Regions from separate parts of the Pseudochrobactrum algeriensis genome, predicted to be linked through region 1. Evidence: predicted binding sites of a transcription regulator. Region 1 holds the regulator's gene; the other holds the start of a gene.

What was found. The regulator PhoB, encoded in region 1, activates phosphate uptake and scavenging genes when phosphate is short. The targets are predictions, from matches to a motif close to TGTCATNNANCTGTCAT.
Region 2: a site for PhoB is predicted at 1,441-1,457, ahead of olsB (l-ornithine N(alpha)-acyltransferase). Genes of this name have one in related genera too.

Annotation. Positions count from the first base shown of each region.
Region 1 covers NZ_CP075361.1:3,380,790-3,384,213, reverse strand. Annotated here, with positions in the region: gene KHQ09_RS17795 (hypothetical protein) at 1-208, shown strand, start outside; gene KHQ09_RS17790 (cell wall hydrolase) at 279-1,220, opposite strand; gene phoB (phosphate regulon transcriptional regulator PhoB) at 1,767-2,453, opposite strand; gene phoU (phosphate signaling complex protein PhoU) at 2,577-3,299, opposite strand; gene pstB (phosphate ABC transporter ATP-binding protein PstB) at 3,417-3,424, opposite strand, start outside.
Region 2 covers NZ_CP075361.1:163,075-166,498, forward strand. Annotated here, with positions in the region: gene KHQ09_RS02895 (VOC family protein) at 19-378, shown strand; gene olsB (l-ornithine N(alpha)-acyltransferase) at 425-1,294, opposite strand; gene lspA (signal peptidase II) at 1,638-2,120, opposite strand; gene KHQ09_RS02910 (TrmH family RNA methyltransferase) at 2,149-3,012, opposite strand; gene KHQ09_RS02915 (RsmD family RNA methyltransferase) at 3,009-3,424, opposite strand, start outside.

The sequences.
Region 1 (3,424 bases):
CTGCACGACACTTACACCGGAACAGCAGCGTGCTGAGGATGAGAAAAACTGTCTGAGCTATGGTTTTAAACCCAAGTCTGAAGCCATGGCCAATTGCCTGCTGCAAATCCATCTCGACCGTCGCGCCGATATCCGCGCATGGCAGAATGAACGGCCGCAATTCTCCACACCGATGGTTATTTACCAGCCGGTGGTGGTGCCGCGCTGATCTTCATCTCCATAAATAAAAGCCCGCTTCGCGCGGGCTTTTTCATTTCAGTTGATAACAAGATACGGGATCAGCTTGCCGGTTCAGGGCGATCCTGCGTCAGCAACAATGCGCCGATCGCATCAACTTTTTGCTTGTTCATATCTTCCGCACCTGCTGCAAAAGTATTCTGCGTTGCGGAGGCTGCAACCGGTTTGGTTTCAAACGGCAGCTGCGCCGGAACCGGCGTATTTACAGCCGGTGCATGATAGGCAAGCTGCACCGGTACTTCCGCTGCAGCCGGTTGTGCAGCCTGCACATCCTGTCCGGCAGATGCCACCATCACCGGAGCAACGACAGGCAGACGGTCACCTTTACCGGCCTTAGCCGTATCCGTTACATCATAAATGCTATCCGGCATGGACTGGTTTCTTGGTTCATAGGCAGCCGCCAGATTATACGGGGTTTCAGGCAGCGGCGATTCCAGCGTACCGTCTCTGCGGCGCTTTTCGTAGAAAGAATTGCCACCGGCAACCAACACATAATGCATATTTCTATACGGGAATTTCAGGCCGGCCGTATGGAAGAACATTGCATTCTTCAGCTTCGGATGGCGTTCGCCTTTCAGCACGGAATCCGCCGCTTCTTTTACATCCGGCAAAGCTTTGGAATTCATGGCACGGGTCATAACGCCCGGTGCAAACTGGTTTTTCTGTCCGACAACGCCGCAAATGGTTTCCGGATATTTTTCCGAGACCAGACGATTCATCACCACCGTGCCGACTGCAACAAGGCCATCACGACTGGAGCGGGCAGATTCAAAGAACATTGCGCGCTCAAGGCATTCGCGGTCTCTGGAAGTGTATGTGTAGGTCTTTTTGCCATTACGGACGGTCACACCGGATTCCTTGGCAGACTGTGCAGCCTTGGCAGATTTGGAACCGGTCGAAGTCGTGGTGCAGCCAGCAAGGATAAACGGCGTGGCAACCAGAGCACCGATAAACAGTGTTTTCGCTAAATAAGAGCGTTTCAACGGTTCATCCTTATCAATAATTTCCCGTACACCCGGGTCACACAGAGATCCTGTGCGCGAGCCCCGGGAAATTCGGGGGCTATTAGGGCTAAATAAAGGCGCAAGGCCCGATTTATATTCGTGTTCCGGTTAGCGACAACCGGTTAAAATTTACCCCAAGAAAATGCGCCTTATTAGTTAACGCTCTGTTAACGCATTCTTTTGAGTGATTACTAAAATACGCAAGATTACGTAAAGACTTCACTAACCTAGTGAAATGAAGCAGCTTGCCGGATTATGGCTTTGCAGCAATTCCGGTACGATATTGCCTTATTTCACAACCTGATAGCGCCTCAGACACGGGCGCATCATGCAATTGACCGCCCTGTTGCGTTAGTCATAATTCATTACAGCGCGTTACAAATAACTGATATTTTGTGAAGGCAATTTGCTTTTATGACGCTATAGCCTTTGCAGACACGGCTTTCCGCAGAATCAGAAATATAAAAACCGGCGTGAATTTTCTTCACACCGGTTCAGTATTTTTCACAAATATCCGGCAGGTTATCAGCCGAAAGCATAACCGGCACCGCGAACGGTGCGAATCGGATCCACTTCACGACCGGTATTGATCGCCTTGCGCAGACGGCCGATATGCACATCCACCGTGCGGTCATCGACGTAAATATCCCGCCCCCAGATACCATCCAGCAATTGCGTGCGCGAGAAAACACGCCCCGGTGCCATCATAAAATATTCAAGCAGACGAAACTCTGTCGGCCCGAGTTTGATTTCGCGTTCCTTGCGGTAAACGCGGTGCTGCTGACGGTCGAGAACAATCTCGCCGACTTTCAGCACATGGGAAAGCACACTCGGATTGGCGCGGCGCAGCATCGCCTTGATACGTGCCAGCAGTTCCGGTGTGGAGAATGGTTTGACAACATAATCATCCGCGCCAACGGCCAGACCGCGCACACGCTCGGATTCCTCACCGCGTGCTGTCAGCATGATAATCGGCAGACGCTCTGTCTCTGCACGCTGACGCAGACGGCGGCAAAGTTCGATGCCGGAAACACCAGGCAGCATCCAGTCGAGAACCAAAAGATCAGGGACGTTTTCGCGTAAATAAATTTCGGCTTCATCGCCACGCAGGATCGTATCGACCTGATAGCCTTCAGCCTCAAGATTATAGCGCAGCAATTCGCTGATGGCTTCTTCGTCTTCAACAACCGCTATTCTTGGCGTGTGTGACATTGCGTATCCACTATTCGTTTAGACATAAGGGGGCATTTGCATTCCGGCACAGCCGGAATGCATGACGTTTATTCTGACAGGCAGGGCTGAATGCCCTGCATATCGGCTGCCGGTTAGAGCAGCTTAGTTTTTATGCAATTCGTCGAGAACGACGTCATGGCTCAGATCATCTTTCGGACGATCCGGCGGCATCTGATTACCGGTGACAATATAATAGACCGTCTCGGCAATATTGGTGGCATGATCGCCGATACGCTCAATATTCTTGGCGCAGAACAGAAGATGCGTACAGGCCGTAATATTGCGCGGATCTTCCATCATATAAGTCAGAAGTTCGCGGAACAGCGATGTGTACATCGCATCAATTTCATCATCGCGGTCGCGGACAATATTGATCTGGGTCACAGAACGCGTTGCATAGGCGTCCAGCACATCTTTTAGCTGGGTGCGGGCAAGCTCTGCCAGTGTTTCTAGACCGCGATAAAGCTTCACCGACTGACGTGTTTCCGAAACGGCAACAACACGCTTGGCAATGTTTTTGCCCATATCGCCAACGCGTTCCAGATCCGCTGAGATACGGATCGCGCCGATAATTTCGCGCAGATCCACAGCCATCGGCTGACGCTTGGCGATAATCATAATCGCCTTGTCATCAATTTCACGTTCGCCTGCATCAAGGATCAGATCCTCGGAAATGACCCGCTGTGCCAGCGCATTATCGGCAGTAACAATCGCCTTGATGGACTGTTCCACCATACGCTCCGCATGACCGCCCATTTCGGCGATTTTACGGGCGAGAAACTTCAGTTCTTCATCATAGGACGTAACCGTATGCTGTGACGGCATGGAAATTTCCTTATCCTGTGGCACTGCCAAAGCAGTCTGTAAAACTCCAGAGCATTTCCGGCTTATATTGCCTCATAGAAAATGCTCTATCTTGTTTGTTTTTACGCGTAAGCTCGATCAGCCGA
Region 2 (3,424 bases), 220 kb from region 1:
TCTGACAGGAGAATTTACATGGCAGTTCTGAGGATCGTAGCTAATCTGGCAGGTTCTGATCTTCAGGCTGCGCGGGTCTTTTATGAGGAACTGCTGGGGTTGGATGTGGTTATGGATCACGGTTGGATCGTAACGCTGGCTGCCGCAGCGACCGCAGAAAACAGACCTGTCCAACAGCTCAGTTTAGCGACAGAGGGCGGCGGCGGAACGGATGTGCCCCGTCTTTCCATTGAGGTCGATAATCTGGATGAAGTCTATCATCGCGCACAGGCTGCAGGATTTGAGATCATCTATCCGCTCACGGAGGAGCCGTGGGGCGTGCAGCGTTTTTATGTTCGCGACCCGCTCGGATATGTCATAAATATCTTATCGCATTAGACATAAAAAAGACCGGTATATTGCCGGTCTTTTTGTTTTCATCACATCATACAAAACGGTCAGCTTCAGCGCCGTAATAATTGATGTAGCGACTGGAAATACGCTCTACCGGCAGAACAATCAGCACGTCCGTAGTGCCGAACTGATGGTCAACCACTGCACCGTCACCGATCATCGCGCCGAGGCGCAGATAACCTTTGATCAGCGGCGGCATGGAGAACAATGCCACTTTCGGATTGATGGCTTCTTGCGGAACAATATCCATTGAGCGGTAATGCTGCTCAAGCGCACGGACATCCCATTCCGCATCAGCGCGGCAATTATGATGCAGGAAAGACAGCGGCAGTGCATGGGCTTCCGGCACCGTACCGTGGAATGAGGCGCAGCCGAACATCACTTCAATCCTGTGCTGACGGCAATAGGACCAGATGCCCTGCCACAGCAATTCAACCGTACGCTTGGAGCGGTATTCCGGCTTCACGCAGGAGCGGCCGAGTTCAAGAAATTGCAGGCCGGGCTTGCGTTCAAGCAGTTTGGTGATTTCATATTCACCGGCAGAATAGAATGTATGACCTGCCGCGAGCATGTCGCTGCGCATCAGGCGGTATGTGCCGACAAGCTGCTCTGCCTCACCGCCGGAGATTGATGTGTCATAAACCACCAGATGATCGCAAATCGCATCATAATGGTCGCTGTCGCGTTCTTCGAGAATGGTATTCTGAGATTTTTGCGCACCGAGCTCGGTGTAAAAAACATCGTAACGCAGTTTTTGCGCAATACGGATTGTGTCCGGATTATCCGCAATCCGCACAATAAGACTGCCCATACGCCCCAGTATCTGGCCGGTCAGTGAAGAAAAACCGGCATCAGCTAAAATGGCGCCTATTTCAAGCGTATCTGGAGGTGTTTGCTTCATGCGTGCATCATGCGCGGTTTGTGAAAAAATTCCAAGAGCCTGTGGCAAGATATATCCTCCGCCGGATTCAACTGTCTCAGTGCTGTCCGCAAGTATTTTGTCTGCTTAGCCACGTTTCTGAGTTGCGGTATTTATAGAGGATGTCTGCGTCAGGCATGTGACATATGCCTTTTAGATTGTCTTGTCAGGCCGTTGAAACTGACAGGTAGGAAGAACAGCAGCATGTGAAAAAGCCGCCGGCAAATCCGTTTAAATTGATTTGCCGGAGATTTTGTCAGGGAAATGACCGTATTTGGTGAAGATTTTTTGGGGGGGCAGCCCGCAGAGCGGGACTTTTTTCCTCTCACCCCGCAGAGCGGGACTTCTTCCATTGCACCAGTTCGTCGAGGATAATCAGACCGGCACCGGTAGAGATGTAAACGTCGGCCATATTGAAGACCGCAAATGACCAGCTAGGCAGATGGAACAGGATATAATCTACCACATAGCCGAGCAGGCTGCGGTCGATGAGATTGCCCAATGCACCACCAATAATCAGCGCAAAGCCGATACGGCTGATCACCCGTTCCGGTGCAGTTGTCCACCACAGATAGGAGACGAAACCGATGACAGCAACGGTCATGGCTATCAGGCCGCCGTCATGCAGCCACGACAGCATGGAGAAAGCGATGCCTTCATTATGGGTGCGGTAAAGCGCCAGAAACGGCAGCAGATCAATCTGCTGATTATAGTCCATGCCGCTCTCAACCAGAAATTTGATATACTGGTCTGAGGTGACAGCGAAAACGATAATCAGAACAGACCAGAGAGTGGCACGTTGGGACATAGGGGCTTAAACTCCTGCGTGTCTTAGTTTAGCGATCATCCAGAACCAGAGCGTCACGGCGGATTTCGTAGAGCATGACACCGGTGGCAATAGCAAGATTAAGCGAATCCGCACGGCCAATTTGAGGGATACGTGCTAAATGCGAGCAAATTGCAGCAAGATCGTCAGGCAATCCCTGCTGCTCATTGCCCATCATCAGCATAACCGGCTGCTTATTATAGGGAATAGTGCGGTAGTCGACGGCACCTTTGAGATGCGTTCCCACCAGCACGCCCTTATAGGATTTGCGCCAGTTGATGAATTCGTCGTGCTTGGCACGGTAAAGCGGCACGGCAAAAACTGAGCCCATTGTCGCGCGCACGGTTTCCATAGAATAAGGATCAGTGCAGTCGCCGATCAGGATAATACCTTTGGCGCCTACCGCATCAGCGGTGCGGATAATGGTACCGAGATTGCCCGGATCACGCACGCGGTCAAGCGCGATATAGGTGTCATTGCCTTGCGGACGCAGTCTTTCCAGCGGTTCAAAACGCTGGTCAAAAACACCGGCGACCATTTGCGGATTGTCTTTGCGGGTGATTGCCGCAATCACTTTTTCTGAAGCTTCCAGCACCAGACCGCCACCGGCTTTGGTACGGGCTGCAACTTTCTCCACCAGCGGATTGCCTTTACCGGCTTTGGAAAACACCAGAGTGCGGATGCGCCAGCCCTGCTCAATCGCGTCGATGACCAGTTTCAGACCTTCCGCCAGAAACACGCCCTGCTGGTCGCGGAATTTCTTCATCGACAAAGCACGCAGGTCTTTGACGATCGGATTGGTCAGGCTGGTAACTTCTTTAACGCTACCGGTGCGTGGGGCATCTTTGCGGGAAAAATCATTGTCTTTAGTCATGAATTGGCAATCCAGCGGGAGAACATAGAGGTGGAAAGCGCGCGCTCGGCTGAGCGTTCACGCAGGATGAGCTCGCCCGATTCAATCACGCCGTCGCGTCCGGTAAAGCGGTCGCGCATCAGCTCGTGAATGGCAAAGAACGAGGCACGGATCGAATAGGCGGTCAGCACAACGCTGAGGGCATCCGGCGAGAGGATCGCGCGGCACATATCGACCATTTGCGGCAGATTGTCGAAAAGCTGCCAGACTTCGCCATTCGGACCGCGGCCATAAGCGGGCGGGTCGAGCAGGATAATGTCGTAAGTATTGCCGCGGCGCTCTTCGCGCGCCACAAATTTGGTTGCGTCTTCGCAGATCCAGCGGATCGGCTTGTCTTCCAGACCGGCAAGCGCCTGATTTTCACGCGCCCAGT